Regions from separate parts of the Amedibacillus sp. YH-ame6 genome, predicted to be linked through region 2. Evidence: a T-box and tRNA genes for the amino acid it is inferred to sense, from the RefSeq annotation. Region 2 holds a T-box; the other holds one or more tRNA genes.

Region 1 (11,123 bases), on a different contig from region 2:
AGAAGTATTTCAATGCAAGAGAAGATGTGATTCGAGAATCATTATTATTTGTAGAAGGATATAATGCATATTCTAACATGGAAGAATTGATAGCACAAAAGAGTGCGGAAGAGGTACTGAAACGTTTACAACATGGAAAGTACCATATCGAAACTTCCCTTAAAGAAGATGAATATATCGAACATTATACAAATAAAATCATGTTCTCAATAGCAAAAAATAACTTCTGTTATTCACAGTCAGCGCCATTGGTTTTCAATAGCTATGTGACACTGCTGGAACAAGAACTTGAAAACATCATCAATATTATAGAAGGTGTACGTTATCAGGTTGCGGCAGAAGATATTCAAAAAGAACTGATTTACTAGTTTAGAAAGGAGAATGTTCATGGCAATTTCAAAAATGAAATTGATTAACATCACTGGGGACAACGAATATCTTGATGATGTATTATTGCGTTTCGTTGCTTTGGATTGTTTTCATCCAGAACCTGCCAGTAAGTTTGTAGACAGTGTGCATGGTTTAACAACAATGAATGATGAAAATCCAATTACAGAAGTTTTAAGCCATTTTAGTGAAGTCGCAAATGATATGAATTTGGATGTGCCAGCCAAAGATGTTAGAAACCGTGATTATGACTTGAATGCTATAAAAGCCTATATCGATAAGATACATGATCGATATTTACAGGGGGCTGAAGTTCGTAAAGAATTAGAAACAGTCATTCAGGAAAACAAGGATGCACTTACACAAGTGCAAAATATAGAAAGTATTGATTTGAATTTAGATGATTTGTTTGAATGCAAATATATTAAAATTCGTTTTGGACGTTTACCTTTAGATAGTGTAGAAAAACTACAATACTATCGCAATCGTCCATTTGTATTTAAATCTTTTAACAGTGATGATACGTACAGCTGGTGCTTATACATCACGACTTCAAAATATGAGGGCGATGTGGATAATATCTTCTCTTCACTATACTTTGAAAGAATCCGTATTCCAGAATTCGTTCATGGAACTCCAGGCTCTGCCAAAGATAATCTACAAGAAGAAATTGATAACGACTACAAACAGCTTCAACATGTAAATGAAGTAATTGAACAATTAAAACAAGAATGCTTTGACAATTTTACAGATATCAAAGCGGAACTGGAATTTATAAACCACACCTTTGAAGCTAGAAAATATGTAGTAGGACTTGGAGAACGATTCTCTATTACTGGTTTTGTGGCTGAAGAAGATGTGATGAAATTGAAGGAAACATTCTTTGATTTGAAGGAGGTGGATATCGAAGTACGACCTGCCCATAGTGACAAGCGTCTTTCGCCTCCAACAAAAATCAAGAATGGGTGGTTTGCCAGGCCCTTCTCGATGTTTGTAGAAATGTATGGTGTTCCTGAGTACGAAGCGTTTGATCCTACTCCCTTTGTAGCATTTACGTATTCCTTATTATTTGGAATTATGTTTGGAGATTTGGGTCAAGGAGCGGTGCTCATTCTTATAGGGTATTTATTCTATAAGTGGAAACATATGAAACTTGGAGAAATTGGAATGCGAATCGGTATTATGTCTTGTATCTTTGGGACAATATTTGGTTCTGTATTTGGAAATGAAACATTATTAAATCCATTATATCAAACTGTATTTGGTATGCATGAGAAACCGATTGAAATTATGACAAGTGAGTTTATTCCAATCTTATTGATATTATCCATTTGTCTTGGTGCTTGTCTTATGTTAATCAGTATGTGTATGAATATTTATTTACAGAAAAAGAATGGGCATATTGGAGAAATGTGGTTTTCACACAATGGAGTTGCAGGATTTGTATTCTATGCATCTCTAGTGATTGGTGGAGGCGTACAAGTTGCCTTTGGAATTGCGACATTGTCCAATCCAATCTATCTAATTGTGCTTATTCTATTGCCACTTTTATTGATCTTCTTAAAAGAAGGATTGATTCATAAAATGGCACATGGAGAGATGTTCCCAAATGGATTTGGAGCATACTTTACCGAAAGTTTCTTTGAATTATTTGAAATTTGTCTTTCTTACATTACCAATTCTATTTCTTATTTGCGTGTTGGAGGCTTTGTATTGTCCCATGCAGGAATGATGATGGCAGTTACTCTGTTGATGAGTATGGCAGGCAATGCCGGTATTATAGTAGCCATCTTTGGAAATATATTTGTTATGTGTTTGGAAGGTTTGATTGTAGGAATTCAGGTATTGCGTCTTGAATTCTATGAAATGTTCTCTCGCTATTTCGAGGGAAGAGGAATTGCCTTTAGTGCAATGAAAGATTGAGGAGGAAATTTATGTTAAACGTATTTGAAATATTATTGCCAATGGTGCTTATTGTATTAATTTCATTACCATTAGTGAATGTCTTTAGAGGAAAGAAGAGCGTAAGTGTTGCGAAACGTCGTATGATTACACATGTTTGTTTCTTCTTTGCGATTGTATTAGGAACTGTATTGTTTACTGCTCAAAAAGCATATGCGGCAAGTGATGTTGGAACTGAAATTTCATTAGGTGCTGGTCTTGGTTATATCGCTGCGGCTTTAGCTACTGGCTTATCAGCTTTGGGTGCAGGTATTGCCGTTGCGGCTGCTGCTCCTGCAGCAATTGGTGCATTCTCTGAAAATGAGAAAAACTTTGGTAAGTCTATGATTTTCGTTGCCATGGGTGAAGGTGTTGCTATCTATGGTCTATTGATTTCTATTATTATCGTATTGATGAAATTATAAAAAGAAAGAAAGGAGATTTCTTATGAAATTTTTCCTGCTGAGTGATAACATTGATACAAAAATGGGGATGCGTCTTGCGGGTATTGAAGGGGTGGTCGTTCATGAACGCCACGAAGTACTAGAAGCACTCGAAAAGGCTATGCATATGGAAGATGTTGGCATTGTTTTGATTACTACAAAGTTGATTGAAACTTGTCCAGATGTTATCTCAGAATTAAAACTAAAACAGAAAAAGCCACTGATTGTAGAGATACCAGATCGTCATGGTTCTGCTAAAATAGGAGAAACCATTGACCGTTATGTATCTGAAGCAATTGGCGTGAAACTATGAGGTGTTTGCGATGCTAGATGAAAAAATAAAACTTGAAGATTATTTTAAGGATGAAATTGACCGGGTTAGCAACATCGAAATCAAACAGATAGAAAATGAAATTGAAGAAGTGCGTGAACGTTCTATTCAAGGAATGGAAAGTGAAGCACAACATGAAGCGGGTATGGAACGTGAACAACTGTTGAAAGAAATGCTAAGTGATCATGCGATTGCTTTAAGCAAACTTCATGAAGAGACCAATCGACTACTCATGGCAAAACGCCGTGAGTTAGCCGATCAAGTATTTGAAGAGGCAGTTGCGAAAGTAAAAGCATTTACGCAGAATGAAAAATACAAAGACTATCTGATCAAAAAGACAAAAGATTTGGCTGATAAAGGCTATGGAGAAGTTGTCTTCTATGTATCCAAAACGGATGAAAAATTTCTAAGTGACATTTGTAAGGCATATGGAAAATGTAGTGGGGAAGTAGATCCTACCATCACCATTGGTGGCTTACGTATGGAATGTATGGAAAAAGGCATCGTTGTGGATGAGACATTTGATACTGGTATCGATGAACAAAGCGAGTGGTTCTATACGAACTCCGGATTATTTATTAAATAACAACAAAGCATGTGGTTCTATAAGAACACATGACAAGAGGTGATAATGTGAGTGAAAATGTAATCTATTCCATTAATGGTCCGGTTGTGAAAGTCAAACATGCAGTAGACTTTTCGATGTTAGAGAAAGTGTTCGTTGGAAAACAAAGACTGATGGGGGAAGTAATTTCCATTAGTAAAGAGGCAACTACCATTCAGGTATATGAATCTACGACAGGATTGAAACCAGGAGAACCTGTAGAACCTACAGGGAAACCGATTTCTGTAACATTAGGGCCAGGAATATTAAGAAATATATTTGATGGAATTGAACGTCCATTAAAAGAAATTGCAAAACACTCTGGAGCATTTATTGCGACCGGAAGTGATGTTGCGCCTTTAGATGAAGAAGTATTATGGAATGTGAGTGTTAAAGTATCCCTTGGGGATGAAGTGATTCCAGGGCAGATCTTTGCGACACTTCCAGAAACAGATTTGATTGAACATCGTTGTATGATTCCACCAACGCTAACAGGTGTTGTAGTGGAAGTTGTAAAAGATGGAACATACAATATCAACCAATGCATTATAAAAGTAAAAGATGCCAATGAGGAAGTGCATGAATTGACGCTAACACAAAAGTGGCCAATCAAACAGGCACGTCCAGTTGCACAACGTTTACCAATTAGTGTACCTTTGATTACTGGACAGCGTATCTTCGATACACTATTTCCAATCGCAAAGGGAGGTACTGCCGCAATTCCAGGAGGATTTGGTACTGGAAAAACAATGACACAGCACCAGTTAGCGAAATGGTGTGATGCGGATATTATCGTATACGTAGGTTGTGGTGAACGTGGGAATGAGATGACACAAGTTCTTGAAGAATTTTCAGAACTGATTGACCCGAAATCTAATCGTCCTTTAACAGATCGTACGGTATTGATTGCCAATACCTCAAATATGCCAGTTGCGGCACGTGAAGCTAGTATCTATACTGGGCTTACACTTGCGGAATATTATCGTGATATGGGATATAACGTAGCTATTATGGCGGACTCTACTTCACGTTGGGCAGAAGCACTTCGTGAAATTAGTGGACGACTAGAAGAAATGCCAGCGGAAGAAGGGTTCCCAGCATATTTGCCTTCTCGTATTTCACAGTTCTATGAACGTGCGGGATATATGAAAACATTAAATGATCAAATTGGATCTGTAACGATCATTGGGGCGGTATCGCCACAGGGATCTGACTTCTCCGAACCAGTAACACAAAACACAAAACGTTTCGTACGTTGTTTTTGGGCGTTGGATAAATCTCTTGCGTATGCAAGACATTACTTCGCGATTAACTGGACAGAGAGTTATTCAGAATATGTTACGGATTTAACAAAATGGTACAACAAGAATGTCGATATGCGATTCCTTCGTAATCGTCAAGAAATTATGAGTCTTTTAGCAGAAGAAGCAAAATTAATGGAGATTGTAAAACTGATTGGTAGTGATGTACTTCCTGAAGATCAAAAATTGGTCATTGAAGTGAGTAAAGTCATTCGTGTTGGATATCTTCAACAAAATGCTTTCCATGCGGAAGATACGTATGTTCCACTTGATAAACAACTGAAGATGATGGATGTTATCTTATATCTATACAAACGTTGTAAAGAATTAGTGGCACAGGGGAAACCTTTGAGCCAAGTAAGTCAATTGGGATTGTTCGATAAAATTACTAAGATGAAATATGATGTGCCAAACGATCATGTAGAAATACTAGATACGTATTATGCAATAATTGATGAAGCCGTTAACAGGATAGAATAAGGAGGTAGACATATGAGTCTTCAATATTTAGGATTGAGTGAAATCAATGGACCTCTAGTATTTCTTGATAACGTCGAAAACGCTAGCTATGAAGAAATGGTGGAAATCAAATGCGGTGATGGGACAACTCGCTTAGGTAGAGTTGTACAGCTTGAAGGAAATAAAGCTGCCATTCAGGTGTTTGAAGGTACCAATGGTATTTCATTAAAAAATACGAAAACAAAATTCACTGGGAAACCAATGGAACTTCCTTTATCCAAAGAATTGTTAGGACGTACCTTTAATGGTAGCGGAAAACCAATCGATGGATTGGGACAAATTTATGCAGAAAAGAGTGCGGATATCAATGGGCAACCATTGAATCCTGTTTCTCGTGTATATCCAAGAAACTATATCAATACTGGGGTATCTAGTATTGATGCCTTAACTACGTTGATTCGTGGACAGAAACTTCCAATTTTCTCTGGTAGTGGGATGCCTCATAACGAATTGGCTGTACAACTTGTAAAACAAGCAAAAATCTCTGATGGAGATGGTAAGAACTTCTGTATTGTATTTGCGGCTATGGGTGTTAAAAATGACGTTGCGGATTACTTCAAGCGTTCTTTTGAAGAAGCAGGTGTTATGGAAAAGGTTGTGATGTTTGTAAATCTTTCCAATGACCCAATTATCGAACGTACATTAACACCACGTTGTGCACTTACTGCAGCAGAATATCTAGCATATGAACATGATATGCACGTATTGGTTATTTTAACCGATATTACTTCCTATTGTGAGGCTCTTCGTGAGTTCTCTAGTAGTAAGGGAGAGATTCCAGGACGTAAAGGATATCCAGGATATTTGTACTCTGACTTGGCTTCTTTGTACGAAAGAGCAGGAATTATTAAGAGTGCACAGGGTTCCGTTACACAGATTCCTATCTTAACGATGCCCAATGATGATATTACACATCCAATTCCTGACTTAACTGGATATATTACAGAAGGACAGATTGTATTGGATCGTAATTTAAATCAAATGGGGGTGTATCCTCCAGTTGGTATTCTTCCTTCCTTATCACGTTTGATGAAAGATGGAATTGGGGAAGGGTATACAAGAAAAGATCACAACGATGTATCCAACCAGTTGTTTGCGGCTTATGCGAAAGTGCAAGACGCAAGAAGTTTAGCTTCTGTTATTGGGGAAGATGAATTAAGTGATATCGATAAGAAATACATGTCTTTTGGATCTTTATTTGAACAACATTACCTAAATCAAGGTATGGATGTGAATAGAAGTATTGAAGAGACATTGGATTTAGGATGGAACTTATTATCCGTACTACCAAAGGGTGAGTTGGACCGTGTGGATGATGAAGTGTTGAATATTTACTATGATCATGAAAAAGCAGTTGAACGCTTTCAATTAAAAACAGGACCAATTATCAAAGAATTATCCCTAGAAGGTAAATAAGTATGGCTAACAAACAAGTGTTTCCTACAAAGGGGAATTTAATTGCGACAAAGAAGTCCAATGATTTAGCCCGTATGGGATATGAGTTGATGGATCGTAAACGCAACATCTTAACACGCGAAATGATGAGCTTATTAGATGATGTTAAATTACTTCGTGATGAAATAACACATACTTATGAAAGAGCGTATTATGCCTTACAACAGGCAAATATGTCCTTAGGAGTAGTAAGTGATTTAGTTGAGGCTGTTCCTATTGATACAGGGGTTCATATTAGCTATCGTAGTGTTATGGGAGTAGAAATACCAAAACTTCATTATGATAAACCAGAACTAAAACTAACGTATGGTTTAGAACATGCAAATTCAAAGCTTGACTATGCGTATCGTTGTTTTTACAAGGTAAAGGAAATGACAATTATTTTGGCTGAAGTAGAGAATAGTGTGTATCGTTTGGCAAATGCTATACGAAAAGCACAGAAACGTGCAAATGCCTTAAAGAATATCGTAATTCCTGATTTTGAACACAACATTAAGTTTATTACCGATGCATTAGAAGAAAAGGAGAGAGAAGAATTCTCACGTCAGAAGGTTATTAAGACAAATAAAGACCGACAGACAGCACAGGAACGCATGTAGCGTTCCTGTCTCTCTGGCTCTTTTTAGGGCAGAAATAAAGCAAAAACAAGAAGATTAAAGTTATTTAAAAAAAATAGAAAAAAAGGCTTGCATAAGATACAATTATTTGGTATTATATTAAGGCACTGATGAAACGTGCAACGCATGTAAATGCGCCCATAGCTCAACTGGATAGAGCGTTTGACTACGGATCAAAAGGTTGCGGGTTCGATTCCTACTGGGCGCGCCATATTATAGTTTCATGGAAATAATAAATCGGGATGTAGCACAGCTTGGTAGTGCACTTGATTTGGGATCAAGGGGTCGCAGGTTCAAATCCTGTCATCCCGACCATTATTATTTAAAAAATTTACATTCGGCTGGGTAGCTTAGTTGGCTAGAGCATCCGGTTCATACCCGGAAGGTCGCGAGTTCGAGTCTCGCCCCCGCCACCAATTTTGCGCAAGTTGGACCCTTAGCTCAGTTGGTTAGAGCATCCGGCTCATAACCGGTGGGTCGTAGGTTCGAGTCCTACAGGGTCCACCATTTATGAATCAATATGGAGGAATACCCAAGTGGTTGAAGGGTCCGGTCTTGAAAACCGGTAGGTCGGGAAACTGGCGCCTGGGTTCGAATCCCAGTTCCTCCGCCATTCTTTAAAAAAAATCGAATTTCTCAAACATCGCGGGGTAGAGCAGTCTGGTAGCTCGTCGGGCTCATAACCCGGAGGTCGTTGGTTCAAATCCTTCCCCCGCAACCAAATGGTTCCATAGCTCAGTTGGTAGAGCAAAGGACTGAAAATCCTTGTGTCCCTGGTTCAATTCCTGGTGGAACCACCATTTACAAAACAACCTGTCAAATGACAGGTTTTTTTCTGTCCTTTGCGTATAATGCGGGGAAAGGATGAGAATCCAAGGATGCTCTACAAGCGTGGCGGAGGAATATAAAAGCATTACTCCATGAAGAAGTAATGCCTCTATGTTATTTTACTGTAACATTGAATTCAAAATCAGTGAAGTCTAAATCGTAATTATCACTAGAACCACTTGCGATAACTTTGAAATCAGTTTGTTCCATTACTGGGTAAACTAAGACTCCTTCTTCTGTAACTCCAGAGCGAATATCGGATTGTATTTCTGGATAATCCGCTTTGAAATTAAGTTCATGTTCATATTGTTTTGTACCTTGGATAGCGTTTGTGTTGAAGGAATAGAAATTAAATTGAGCACCAGAATTATTTACAATTTTCATATAAACTCTTGTCTCATTCTTTGCAAACTCAACTTTGCTAATACTGATAGTAACATCGTTTTGAGTAGAGGATACATTTTCTAAAGCGACCTCTTTTAATGTTGGTGCTATAACTGATTTATAATCTCCTTTTTTTACAGAAACTGCTTGAATTGCAGGTGCAGTTACTGCTGATCCAAATGCATTTTCACCTTCAAATTCTCCTAGAATTTTACCTTCTAGTATAACATAATCTTTATCTGATAATTTAGGGTCTTCTTTTAAATAAACGACAGTATTGTTTTTATAATTTTCAGTGTCTTGCCACATTTGGAAAGCAAAGCCATCTTCACTTTCTTCTACTCCACCAAGCATTAGCCCAGTTAGCTTGATATATTTTCCTTTATAATCTTCAGGTGCTGAATATACTTTTTTAATATCTGCTTCTGCAACATATTCTTTCTTGGCAGATTCTTCTTTATCACTACCACCGCAACCAACGACTCCTAGCAACATAGTTGCACACAAACACGCTGTTAATAACTTTTTCATTTTTCCCTCCATGCTTTTCGCATTTTAATGTTTTGAAGATCATCTTCATGATGAATTAATACGTATTGATATAAAGAATCCATAAATATCGTGATGTCCTTTGGCGGTACTCCTTTAGCCAGTAAAGAACTTCTACTATTTTCATTAAGTAGATTACCTTGTAGAAGATAAATGCAAGCAAACATATTTGCCTCAAGTTCAGCTCTTCCATACCCATAGGCACTACCAACAATATCTTTATGCATCAGATAATGACCAAGCTCATGTAATATATAATATTCTTCTTGTTCAAGTCCGTTCCTAATCAGGATTAAAGCATGCATCTGAAACATAAATAACTTACTAGGTTCTTTCATATCTTGATACAACAAATCAATATTCTCGTCTTTTAAAAACTGATACACATCACCCCTATTTTCCATTTGTCGATAGACATTCAATACTTTATCTAATGTCATAAGAACCTCCAATATGTATATATTTATTATATCTCATATTGTGACATGATAGATGTAATAATAAAATTTATTTATCTTTCAATTTTTGATGCACAACAAATGCCATATAGTCTGCAATTTGCTGTGCAGTCTCTAACAATTCCTCATCACTCATTCGATCGATGCTATAACCTCCATAATTCATCATGACAGGATTCTTCAATATGAATAAGGCTGCATCTTGTGCATTATCAAATGTATAAGAGGGATTTTCCGATGATTTACTTTTTGAAAACATGTGAATATCAACATTAAAGTAATCAGCTATATCAGGTAAAGCAGAGAGTTTTGGCATACGTTCACCTGAACGCCATCTTCCGACTGTGGCTTTATCTACGCCTAAACCTCTAGCAATATCTGCATTCGTTTTACCTGATGAATCACAAAGTTCATTGAAGAGTTTTCCAAAATTAACATCACTCATGTACACCCTCCTTATTTACTATTATTTTAGCATGCATGTTGCAGGAATGCAACGTAATATACATATATTGTATATTTGGCAACTTTATGATTGACAAAAGAATTACTCGACCGTAAGATGAGTATGGGGAGATGATTGCTGGTAAAACTATCATCTTATATAATTTTGTCTTCCTTAAGCATATGTAGTTTATGCTTTTTGCGTTGACAAAATTGCAACTTAGAGATATATGGAGGAAAATGTATGCTAAGAAAAAAAGAAGCTGTTGAACAATTCAAAAGAGATTTAAAATCACTGAATTATTACAAATTGAAACGTAGTGAGGTATCTGATAAGTTATTGGAATTAGATCGAAGTATGCACGAAGCAAAGTCTAATCGATATAATTTTGAACTGGGAAAAGGAAAGTTTAATTACATTGAATTGATGGAGAAAGAGGATGGATTAAAGAGAGAACTGTTTTTGTATGAACAACTTATAGTACATATTGGGAATCGACTTGAGTGTATCGAAAGTGATAATGATCGGAGGCTATTGCTAGATATTTATGTACATAAACAATCTTATGCAAAAATGTCAATGAAGATGTTTATGAGCGAACGCAATTTAAAATACCATGTTGATACTATCATTCGTAAGATTGTTTGAGATTGCACTCAGTACATTGAAAAATAAGATAAACTGATAGTGTAGAAGTTAGGGGAAATACCTCCGTACTTCTCATGAAAGTACTTTTCAAAAAAATCGATGTAATTATCCTCTTTGTCAGAAGATATAAACTGTCATCTAGGTATAGAAATAATATACAGAAAGGATATCCCATGTTTGCATTTTTAAAAGAAATTTACCAAAATAGAGTTT
Region 2 (11,123 bases):
AAAATGATGTGTTCTTCAAATTCGCTCTATCTTCACAAGATGAAGATTCCAAAATGATTCGTCACTTTATGATTAAGGAGATTACAGGGATTGATCCAGTGGATAGTATTGTGGTAAATCCTGAAATGAATCCGGAAGAACTTGCAGGAAAGAAAATCATATTGGATGTACACGTAAAAGATATCCATGGAAATGAATATGACATGGAGATGCAAGTGGAAGGATTACTTACAAATCTAACGAATCGATTCGAGTATTATGGCGCAAAGATGTTAGAGAAACAACTAAAGGAAGGTGAAGATTATTTAGATTTAAAACCAGTGTATCAAATTATCTTTATGGATAACTATTCTGAAGATAAAGGAAAACTGATTATGAAGTATCAAATGAGAAATGAAGAGGGAAAGGTAGAAAGCGCACACGCCTTAATACATAGAACGTACATTCACTTACCTGTGATAAACGATATTGTAAAGGCTAAAAAGATGGAAGAATTAACTGGTTTCGAACAAATGTGTTATCTCTTTAAAAACAATGAAGACGATGATATAATAAAGACGACGGAAAGCGTGGTGAGAAAGCTTATGGAAAAACATGAAAGAATGTCTAATGATGAACAGATATGGACACTTGCAGAACAAATCCAGATGGCAGAAGCACAACAAAAAGCCATTCAACAAGGATATTATGATGAAGGATTGAAAATAGGAGAGGAGAAAGGCAAAGAAGAAGGGCTAAAAGAGGGCAAAGAGGAAGGGTTAAAAATAGGAGAGGAAAAAGGACTAGAGAAAGGCATTGTAATTGGATTAAATAGTGGTTATAGTAAGCTTTTGAATCAACTTATGCAAACAAAATTTGATATAGATGTGTCTTCTTGGTTATCGACATTAAGCATGGAACAACTGCAACAAGTATCCCAATTGCTAATGAGTGCACAAACCTTTGAAGAAATAAAAAACGCTATTTAGACAAGACACGATCTTGTCTTTTTTCATGAGTCTAAGAAAAAAATGAGAAAAATAGAGAATCACAAGCCTATGAAAGTCTTTACATTGCATAATAAACTAAGAGAATATTAAAATAACCTTTTCAAAAAGGTAAAAATGAAGTAGAATAAGAGTGTAAAAATGATAAAAGGAGGAATTATTTATGGCATTAGTTTCAGCAAAAGATATGATCGATAAGGCTCATGCTGGTCATTACGCAGTAGGAGCATTCAACATCAACAACATGGAATGGACCAAAGCTATTCTACTTGCAGCAGAAGAATCAAAATCACCAGTTATGTTAGGTGTTTCTGAAGGTGCAGGAAAATACATGTGTGGATTCAAAAGCGTCGTTGCAATGGTGAAAGAAATCCATGATTTCTTAGGAATCACTGTTCCAGTTGCAATTCATTTAGATCACGGTTCTTATGAAGGTGCAAAAGCTTGTATCGAAGCTGGTTTCACTTCAGTAATGTTTGATGGTTCTCACTATGCATTTGAAGAAAACTTAGCAAAATCAAAAGAAATGATCGAACTAGCTCACTCAAAAGGAATCTCTATTGAATGTGAAGTTGGTGGAATCGGTGGTGAAGAAGATGGTGTTACTTCTATGGGTGAACAAGCAGATCCTAAAGAATGTGCTACTATCGCTGAATTAGGTGTAGACTTCTTAGCTGCTGGTATCGGAAATATCCATGGTAAATACCCTGCAGACTGGAAAGGTCTTAACTTTGAACGTTTAGGAGAAATCCAAGAAGCTACAAATGGTAAACCATTAGTATTACACGGTGGTTCAGGAATCCCTGCTGATCAGATCGCAAAAGCAATCGATTTAGGTGTTTCTAAAATCAACGTTAACACAGAATTACAGTTAGAATTTGCTGCAGCGACTCGTACATACGTAGAAGCTGGTAAAGACCAAGAAGGTAAAGGATACGATCCACGTAAACTTTTAAAACCAGGTGCTGATGCAATTCAAGCTAAAGTTACAGCTATGATGAAAGAATTCGGTTCTACAGGAAAAGCTTAATAACGAAAATTAGAGTTATAAAAAGAAGGTTGGAAAACCTTCTTTTTAACGTATCATATCCATTCCTTTACGAAGGAATGGAATTTTTAAAATGCAAAAGACGCTCATAGAACCAACCACATTTAAAATGAAATCATCAATATCCATTGCCCCAGTTCCACTTAGAAATTGAAGTATCTCTACACATGCGACTAAAACACTTATAATTCCTAAAAACCGCAAGAAGGTTATATTTTTATGTATGACCTTTATGAAGAATGCAAAGGGCATAAATGCAATCAGATTTCCAAATATATTAATGAATGAATATTGTCCATATGCTTGATCATTATAAACCGTTAACATATCATCGATAGAAGAAAAAGGTTTCAGATTTACACCATATTCCCATGTGTATCGTAGATATGATAGGTATTCATCTAAACTTTGAACATACAATCCTCTTCTATTAAAGTTTTTGGAAAAAAATAAGAGATATGCCAAGAATATCAAATAGATAATGAAGATGAAGCGCCACATATGTTTTTTTTGAATATGGATGGAACTATTTTCATGGAGAAGGTAAACCGATAAGAATGTGAATACTGTAATAAGTATTGCTATATTGATAAAGATAGATGTATGAACATAATCATTTATATGAAAAATAAACAAGTAAAAATATAGGAGGGTAAAGCTAATGGCAGCTATGCAACATACTGCAGTGGATATGTTTTTTCTAGATGTTTTCATAAGCTACCTCCTTTGTTTTCTTATCATACAAAATATCAATTAACTTAACAAGAACAAAATGCTTAACATTTCCTTAATAATAGAAATGGCATATACAAATTGCGATTCTGTAGTATAATATCATTGTATATTATGTTCAAAATCATAATTATATATGATTTTACATACGTTAATAAATGAAAGCAAACAGGTGATCCATATGAAACAGAAAGAGAAATCTGCTAATTCCATGAACATAAAGCAGTACTATGAAGAAAAAGGCTACCGATTGTTAAATAAGTCTGATCTGGTCAACCGTTTCTTTTCTTTTGCAGTAGATGTTATTGTGATGTTGGCGCCTATTATGATATGGGATATTATCATGATGGCAGTTCTAGGAAGTATCGTAAGTGTTTCTGGAATTGTAATTGTGAATATTATCATAGGTATCTTATTGGTATGTACAATCCTTTGTCTAAATGCTTATATATATACGCAAACAGAGGGACAAAGCCTAGGTATGCGGATGTTCAAGTACAAAGTAATATCAAAAAACGGAAAGAATGCTTCAAAAGGGAAATTGATTTTAAGAGAAGTTGTTGGATTTGATATTCCATTTGTTGTGTTAATGATTTTCTTTAATGCTTTTGGAGTTGTGTTTTATTGGGGGATTAATGCAATTATTTTAATCCTAAATAACAAACAACGAACACTTGTAGATTTTATCTTTGGTACTCGTGTTGTAGGTCTTATGGAAAATGTACAAGTTACCAAGAGATCAGTTGAAGGTACACAGGTAATCACTCCAAAGAAAGTGGTTATGGAAAACTGTCGATTCGATCTTCATTTGCACTCGAACTTTAGTGTAAATGGGGAATATAATATAGAAGAAATTTTCCAGATGGCTGCGAAGAAAAACTTAAAAACTATTTCAATTACAGATCTTGACTGTGCAAAACAAAACAGCATTGCGATGCGTATGAGTAAACTGTACCATGTAAACTATGTTCCAGGTATTGAGATTAACTGTGATTTACATGGATACCGTATTCGTGTATTAGCATATTTTATCCAATACAATAATGAATTATTCGCAACTATTGAAAATGAAAGCTTAGTAAATGAAAAGAATGCAAGTATCGAACGTGTGCGTAAATTTGAAAAACTACTAGGTCAACGGATTGATATTAATCGCTTATTAAAAAACAATCGTTTCCAAAAGATTCCTGGAGAACTTATCGCAAAACATGTATTAACTCGTTCAGAGTATGAAGATTGTCCACTTTTACAACCATATCTTATGGGAAGTAAAAAAGAGCAAGCGGTACGCAATTTGGTGAAGGATTTCTTTGCCTATGGAAAACCTTGTTATGTAGCAGTAAAATATCCATTGTTGGAGGATGTGTTAGATGTTATCCATTTAACAGAGGGTGTGGCAGTACTTGCATATCCAGGAAAACTATTAACAAATGGAGAACAGTTAATGAATGAAGCAATTGGTATGGGCATCGAAGGTATTGAAGTATTCCATCCAGCTCATAGCAAAAAAGAAATGGCAGACTTGTTGCAATATGCAATGAAACATAAACTATTTATTACTGGTGGTAGTGGATTCTACAATCAAGATGGCGGCGTTCAAATGGGAGAATTTCATTGCCCTAAAGATGCGCAACGAGTAATAGAAGAATTTATAGAAGCCAAAGCATAGGATGATGAAATATTCATCCTTTTATTTATCTAATAACGATGTTTGACATTCATCGAATATATGATATTATATAGGTATCTAACATTGGAGGTAGATGAGTATGAAACAGGGATATCGTATTATATTTAAACAAAAATTATTCATGCGAAGTATTTGTGCGAACTTAATCAATCGCTTTGGAGATTCTGTGGACGCAATTGCGTTTAGTTGGCTCGTCTATGCAATTACAAACTCTGCAGCATGGTCTGCTATTGTGCTTGGTGTTAACTTATTGCCAAACATTGTTGTACAACCAATTGCTGGTGCCATTGTAGAACGCCTATCTAAGAAAAGAGTAATTGTTGTTTGTGATATTGCACGAGGAATTATGACTGCGTTCATTCTGATACTTTACCTGGGAAATAACTTATCTCCATGGGTATTACTTGGAATCACGTTTATAAATAATACATTTGAATCCTTCCGTAGTCCTGCGAGTACTTGTTTTGTACCTATGATATTGAAAGAAGAACATTATGAATTCGGATTATCATTTAATCAATCTAGCTCTCGTGTTTGTGAACTTGTGGGAATTGGGCTAGCTGGTGTGATCATTGCGGCTTTTGGTATTCAAGGAGCTATCATTATCGATATGTTAACGTTCCTCTTATGTGCCGCTATCATTGCGAGCATTCCTGTAAAAGAAGAACTACAAAGAACAGCGAATACGGTTCTTAATAGTATAAAGGTATGTATTTCAGATTTGAAAGATGGTCTAAAGTATCTTATAAAATCAAAAATCGTTTTTATGATTAGTATTATTGCGTGTATCATCAATATGGCGCTTGTGCCTATTAACTCCTTTCAAGCACCATATATTAGTGGTACATTAAATGCTCCTGTCTATGTCTTATCTATGATGTCGATGGGAATGAGCATTGGGATTGCAGTTGGGGCATTCTTATATCCTTACATTCATAAGGCTATTAGCAATCGTATGATATTATTGGGAGGGGGAGTTGCGATTGGAAATTATTATGTAGGACTTTCAGGGATTGCGTTGATGGATAGTTTAATTTTAGTAATGACTTCAATTGTTGTGATCAATTTAATCTTTGGAGTTTTTATAGGTGCAATGATTGCGATGAATGGTGTTGTTTTTATGGAATATGTGGAAAAGACATATCTTGCGAGAGTAAGTGCTATCTATGGAGCACTGGCAATGTTAGGAATGCCAATACTTTCTTTCATAATGAGTGGAATAAGCAATTATGTGGATGTATCTACAATATTTACGATATTCGGTATATTTACAATTCTAATCTTTATTGGTATGATGTTCGTGAAGTCTATTAAAGACATATAGTGAGGTAAGTATAATGACAGAGTATAGTATGCAGACTCAAATCATATATGAGTGTGTGAGTTATATAGAACAATTTATAAATCCTGGAGAAAACTTTCATGGACTTGAACGCTATTGTATCAACGATCAAGAAAAAATGACAATCCAACAGTTACGAGAGGTTTGTAAGTGTATAGGGGAAATCTTCATGAAGAAATATGCAGAACAAGTATTTCTGTTTACCTATATTAATCCAGAAAAATGTATATCTCCAGTAAAGGCACTCTTATTTGGTCAGCTGGATTTTTTAGGTACGGACTATAAGAAACAACTACAAGATTTACAAGCATACTATCTAGCATCACCACAACGTGTATTAGATGAAATTATTGAAAGTGAAAAAGGGCAACCTGTTGAAGAAAACATGGATATGTCTCAATATATGCAAGCAATGAATGAATTGTTGATAAGTGATGAAACAAAATGGAAATTATATTCCTTACAAAATGAAATACCTCAAATCTTTATACTTCTAAAAGATATGGTAGAATCAAGTGTTTCAATCCTAGAAGAACATCAAGATATTTATGATAGATTTTTAGTTTTGTATAGAGAAGAACTAAAGCAAGCTGATGAAAAAGGATTTTTTGAAACCCTGACGCAAGCGATTGGTTACTATACAAATAATGAGAATATTTATATGATTCCTTCTGTAGCAGCGTGTAAAACCATCAGCTTTGTAGATCGAAAAGAAGGAAAAGAATGTGTACTATATGGAATAGGCACCTATCGTAGAATTTGTGCTGATGCAAATATTAGTGATGAAGATATTTGTAGTACGTTGAAACTGGTTAGTGATAAAAGCAAGTTTGATATTTTACGTTTTATCGCACAAGATAAAGCATATGGAGCACAGATTGCACAAGAGTTGAAACTATCAACTCCAACGATTTCATATCATATGCAAGCACTCTTATGTGCACAACTTGTAACTTATGAAAAAAGTAACAACAAACTCTATTATGATTTAAATAGGGATTATCTAAGAACTTTCCTACAACAAGTAAAGGAACGTTTATTAAACGAATAAGCACAAGAAATCCATATTTATCTTGTGTTCTTCATAAGAATTCTATATAATACTGTTAAAGGTAAAGATAGGAAGAGTATTTCTAAAACATTGCGTAGAGAGTGGATATTTGGTGAAAGTCCAACATTGTGATAGAGAGAACATGGGCCTAGAACTGTTTTTCTGAATAATTAAGAAAGAACGTATATCGGCGTTAACGATTAGAGGTATGCTTGCATACGAATAAAGGTGGTAACGCGAACTTTCGTCCTTTGGCGGAAGTTTTTTTATATCTAATAAGGAGGTAATGATTATGTGTAATGAATGTAAAAAAGGGAAGTATTATATCACAACAGCAATCGCTTATACGTCAGGTAGACCGCATATTGGGAATACATACGAAATTGTTTTGACGGATGCAATTGCAAGATACAAACGTCAACAAGGGTATGATGTGTTCTTTCAAACAGGAACAGATGAACATGGACAAAAAATTGAAGAGAAAGCAAAAGAAGCTGGCATCACACCAAAGGAATTTGTGGATGGTGTCGCAAAAATTGTAAAAGATAACTTCGATATGATGAATACATCGTATGATTATTTTGTACGTACGACAGATGATTATCATGAACTACAAGTTCAAAAAATCTTTAAGAAGCTTTATGAACAAGGAGATATTTATAAGAGTAAATATGAAGGAATGTATTGTACTCCATGTGAATCTTTTTGGACGGAGAGCCAACTTGTGGATGGAAAGTGTCCCGATTGTGGAGGAGAAGTTCATAAGGCAACAGAGGAAGCGTACTTTTTCAACTTACAAAAATATGCAGATAAATTGATTCAACATATTGAAGAACATCCTGAATTTATTCAGCCAGAATCTCGTAAGAATGAAATGATCAATAACTTCTTGAAACCAGGATTACAAGATTTATGTGTTTCTAGAACATCTTTTAAATGGGGAATCCCTGTAGATTTTGATCCTGATCATGTAGTCTATGTTTGGATTGATGCATTAAGCAATTATATTACATCTCTTGGTTTTGATGTGGATGGTAATCATGGAGAGAACTATAAGAAGTTCTGGCCAGCGGATGTGCATATCATAGGAAAAGATATCTTACGCTTTCATACTATCTATTGGCCAATTATGTTAATGGCATTAAATGAACCACTTCCAAAACAAGTATTCGGTCATCCATGGCTATTAGTTGGAGATGGAAAAATGTCAAAATCCAAAGGAAATGCCATTTATGCCGATGAACTTGTAAAATACTTCGGAGTAGATGCTGTTCGTTACTTTGTATTGCATGAAATGCCATTTGCACAAGATGGTACTATTACATGGGATCTATTAGTAGAACGTATCAATTCAGATTTAGCAAATGTTCTTGGTAACTTAGTAAATCGTACAATCTCTATGCAGAATAAATACTTCAATGGAGTTATTTCCAATCCAATGGAAGGTGATCCATTAGATGCAGAATTGATTGAACTTGCGATTGCGACAGTACACAATGTAGAAGAAAAGATGGATGGACTTCACGTTGGAGAAGCTATTGATGAAATCTTCACATTATTAAAACGTTGTAATAAGTATATCGACGAAACGACTCCTTGGGCACTTGGAAAAGATGAGGCACAAAAAGATCGTTTAGCAACTGTACTATATAATCTGTTAGAAAGCATTCGTTTTGCGGCAGTCTTGTTGCATAGCTTCATGCCAGAAACATCAGAGAAGATTCTAGAACAATTAAGTACTTCTAGAGATAGTGTGGATTCTTTAAAAGAGTTTGGACAATTAGAATGTGGTCATACCGTTGAGGCAAAACCAAGTATTCTATTTGCTCGTATTGATCCAAAAGAATTTATGGACACATTAGAAGCTGATCATAAACAAGCTGAAACTAGTGCGAAACCTGAAAAGAAGGCACCTAGCAAAGAGGAAATCACAATCGAAGACTTTACAAAAGTAGAGTTGAAAGTTGGGACAATCTTATCCGCAGAAAAGCATCCTAAAGCAGATCGCTTGTTAGTGGAAAAAATTGATCTAGGTGATGAAGTACGTCAGATTGTAAGTGGGATTGCGGGAACTTTTACTGCTGATGAAGTTGTTGGTAAGAAAGTAATTGTTGTCACAAATTTGAAACCAGTTAACTTACGTGGGGTAGAGAGTCAAGGAATGATTCTTTGCGCGAGTACAAAAGAAGACTTGGATATTGTTACGATTTTAAAAGATCTTCCAAATGGAACAAAAGTTAGTTAAGTAAAAATGCAGAATTTTCTGCATTTTTTTTACTCTCTTTAGGCATAATTCCTGTGATTAAAAATTCGAGTTGAATATTAATGTTGACACATCTTGAATAATAGTGTACTGTATTAGTGTAAGTAGTACACTAATACAGTTGGAGGCGATACTATGTTTGTTGTTGATACGCACAGCAAGCTTCCCATTTTTGAACAACTTAAGAAACAAATTTTGGAGTTCATATCCATCGGAATTTTATCCGCTAATGATCAATTACCAAGTGTACGATCTTTAGCAACACAGATAGGTGTAAATCCCAACACAGTTTCAAAAGCATATCAAGAATTGGAAGAACAAGGTTATATCTATACAGAAAAAGGCAAGGGATGTTTTGTTAGTGATAACGAAACAGGCCAATTGATTAAGGCGCAAAAACTCCTTGATTTTCAAACTTCTGTAAAAGAAATGAAACAGCATCATATTCAAAAAGAAGAATTACTAAATGTAATTCAAGATGTTTATAAGGAGGGGATAGAGAATGATTAAGGTACGTTCATTAACAAAGAATTTTGCAGAATCAGTCGTACTTTCAGATGTAAACTTAGAAATAAAAGAAGGAAGTATCTATGGCTTGATTGGTCCAAATGGTGCAGGCAAATCTACTCTTTTAAAGATTATGGCAGGAATCATTAAACCAGAGATTGGAAATGTTTTGATTGATAATGAGGTTGTCTTTGATAATCCAGAGGCTAAGAAAGAGATTATGTTATTAAGCGATGATCCATTCTTCTTCATGAATGCGACCATAAAGGATATGAAAGACTTTTATCAAGCTTGGTATCCTTCCTTTGATGAGGACGCTTATAATCGCTATATTCAAACATTTCGTCTGAATGAAAAAAAGCAGATGAAGAATTTTTCCAAGGGAATGAAGCGTCAAGCATTCATTGCGATTGCATTAGCAATTCGTCCTAAGTATTTATATCTAGATGAAGCATTTGATGGGTTGGATCCAATGATGCGTTTAATCTTCAAACGCGCAGTTGCGGAGCTTTTGGAAGATTCCAATATTACGATTATCATATCTTCCCATAACTTACGTGAACTAGAAGATATCTGTGATACCTTCGGTATATTAGAAAATGGGCAAATTAATACTTCTGGATATATTGATGAAGCAAAAGATAATCTGCATAAGATTCAACTTGCGTTTAAAGAAGAAGTGAAAAAAGAAGATTTTTCAGAATTGGATTTATTATCCATTCAGATACAATCACGTGTTGTAAATATTGTGGTGCGTGGAAATATAGAAAAAATAAGCAATTATCTAGATTCTATGCATCCACTTATGAAAGAGGTTCTAGATGTAAACTTAGAAGAGTTATTCTTATATGAAATGAAAGAAAAGGGGTATGGCGAATATGACGAATGAAATTAAGCGTTATGTAACGTATTTTGCGAAGAGCAATCTTAGAGTCTTCATTCTTGAAATGATTATCATGTTTATCCTTATTCCATTTGTTGTATATAACGAAGCGAATTCTTTGAGGGATTTGAGTCATGGAAGAGAATACTTTACTACAATTGCATCTATGTCGATTTTCATTATGTTTGTACTTTCCATAGGGACTCCGCTTTATATCTTTCGTTACTTGCACAGGAAACAAAGTTGCGACTTATACTTTTCCTTGCCAATTAAAAGAAGCCATCAATTTATAGTACATTATATACTTGGTGCAGTATTGGCACTTATTCCCTTGTATATCAATGGATTTGTGGCAACATTTATTGTATGTATAGGAAATCCTAACTTAATTATTTCTGCATTAGGTTTCTTTGGTACATTAACAATTTCGTTTTTAGTCCTATATTCATTCTTTACCTTTTTAGTTCTAAAATGTAATAATTTATTAGACTCTATTATTATTTCAGGAGCTTATGTTGTCTTGCCAATTTTTATGATTATGTCCCTAGGGATATATTTAAGTTCTAACTTCTTACAAGTATTCGTAAGCTATATTAATATCGCTAATGAACTAGTTTTTGC

The links. The T-box of region 2 lies ahead of metG (methionine--tRNA ligase). A T-box ahead of a tRNA ligase gene usually reads a tRNA of that ligase, here a tRNA-Met.
Region 1: it has a tRNA-Met gene. The T-box ahead of metG (methionine--tRNA ligase) is inferred to sense a tRNA for this amino acid. The anticodon was not compared.

The regions. Positions count from the first base shown of each region.
Region 1 is NZ_JBSPEZ010000019.1:38,659-49,781, forward strand. Features, by position in the region: gene ACWG0P_RS11985 (V0D/AC39 family V-type ATPase subunit) at 1-368, shown strand, start outside; gene ACWG0P_RS11990 (V-type ATP synthase subunit I) at 388-2,310, shown strand; gene ACWG0P_RS11995 (ATP synthase subunit C) at 2,322-2,753, shown strand; gene ACWG0P_RS12000 (V-type ATP synthase subunit F) at 2,776-3,084, shown strand; gene ACWG0P_RS12005 (V-type ATP synthase subunit E) at 3,095-3,688, shown strand; gene ACWG0P_RS12010 (V-type ATP synthase subunit A) at 3,736-5,487, shown strand; gene ACWG0P_RS12015 (V-type ATP synthase subunit B) at 5,500-6,942, shown strand; gene ACWG0P_RS12020 (V-type ATP synthase subunit D) at 6,945-7,580, shown strand; tRNA gene ACWG0P_RS12025 (tRNA-Arg) at 7,733-7,809, shown strand; tRNA gene ACWG0P_RS12030 (tRNA-Pro) at 7,837-7,913, shown strand; tRNA gene ACWG0P_RS12035 (tRNA-Met) at 7,938-8,014, shown strand; tRNA gene ACWG0P_RS12040 (tRNA-Ile) at 8,029-8,105, shown strand; tRNA gene ACWG0P_RS12045 (tRNA-Ser) at 8,121-8,211, shown strand; tRNA gene ACWG0P_RS12050 (tRNA-Met) at 8,243-8,319, shown strand; tRNA gene ACWG0P_RS12055 (tRNA-Phe) at 8,323-8,398, shown strand; gene ACWG0P_RS12060 (hypothetical protein) at 8,541-9,341, opposite strand; gene ACWG0P_RS12065 (ImmA/IrrE family metallo-endopeptidase) at 9,338-9,799, opposite strand; gene ACWG0P_RS12070 (helix-turn-helix domain-containing protein) at 9,867-10,262, opposite strand; gene ACWG0P_RS12075 (hypothetical protein) at 10,506-10,910, shown strand; gene ACWG0P_RS12080 (hypothetical protein) at 11,084-11,123, shown strand, end outside.
Region 2 is NZ_JBSPEZ010000002.1:83,818-94,940, reverse strand. Features, by position in the region: gene ACWG0P_RS02125 (Rpn family recombination-promoting nuclease/putative transposase) at 1-968, shown strand, start outside; gene fba (class II fructose-1,6-bisphosphate aldolase) at 1,150-2,016, shown strand; gene ACWG0P_RS02115 (VanZ family protein) at 2,062-2,748, opposite strand; gene ACWG0P_RS02110 (RDD family protein) at 2,948-4,435, shown strand; gene ACWG0P_RS02105 (MFS transporter) at 4,536-5,780, shown strand; gene ACWG0P_RS02100 (ArsR/SmtB family transcription factor) at 5,794-6,849, shown strand; T-box leader at 6,905-7,104, shown strand; gene metG (methionine--tRNA ligase) at 7,142-9,094, shown strand; gene ACWG0P_RS02090 (GntR family transcriptional regulator) at 9,248-9,622, shown strand; gene ACWG0P_RS02085 (ABC transporter ATP-binding protein) at 9,615-10,508, shown strand; gene ACWG0P_RS02080 (hypothetical protein) at 10,489-11,123, shown strand, end outside.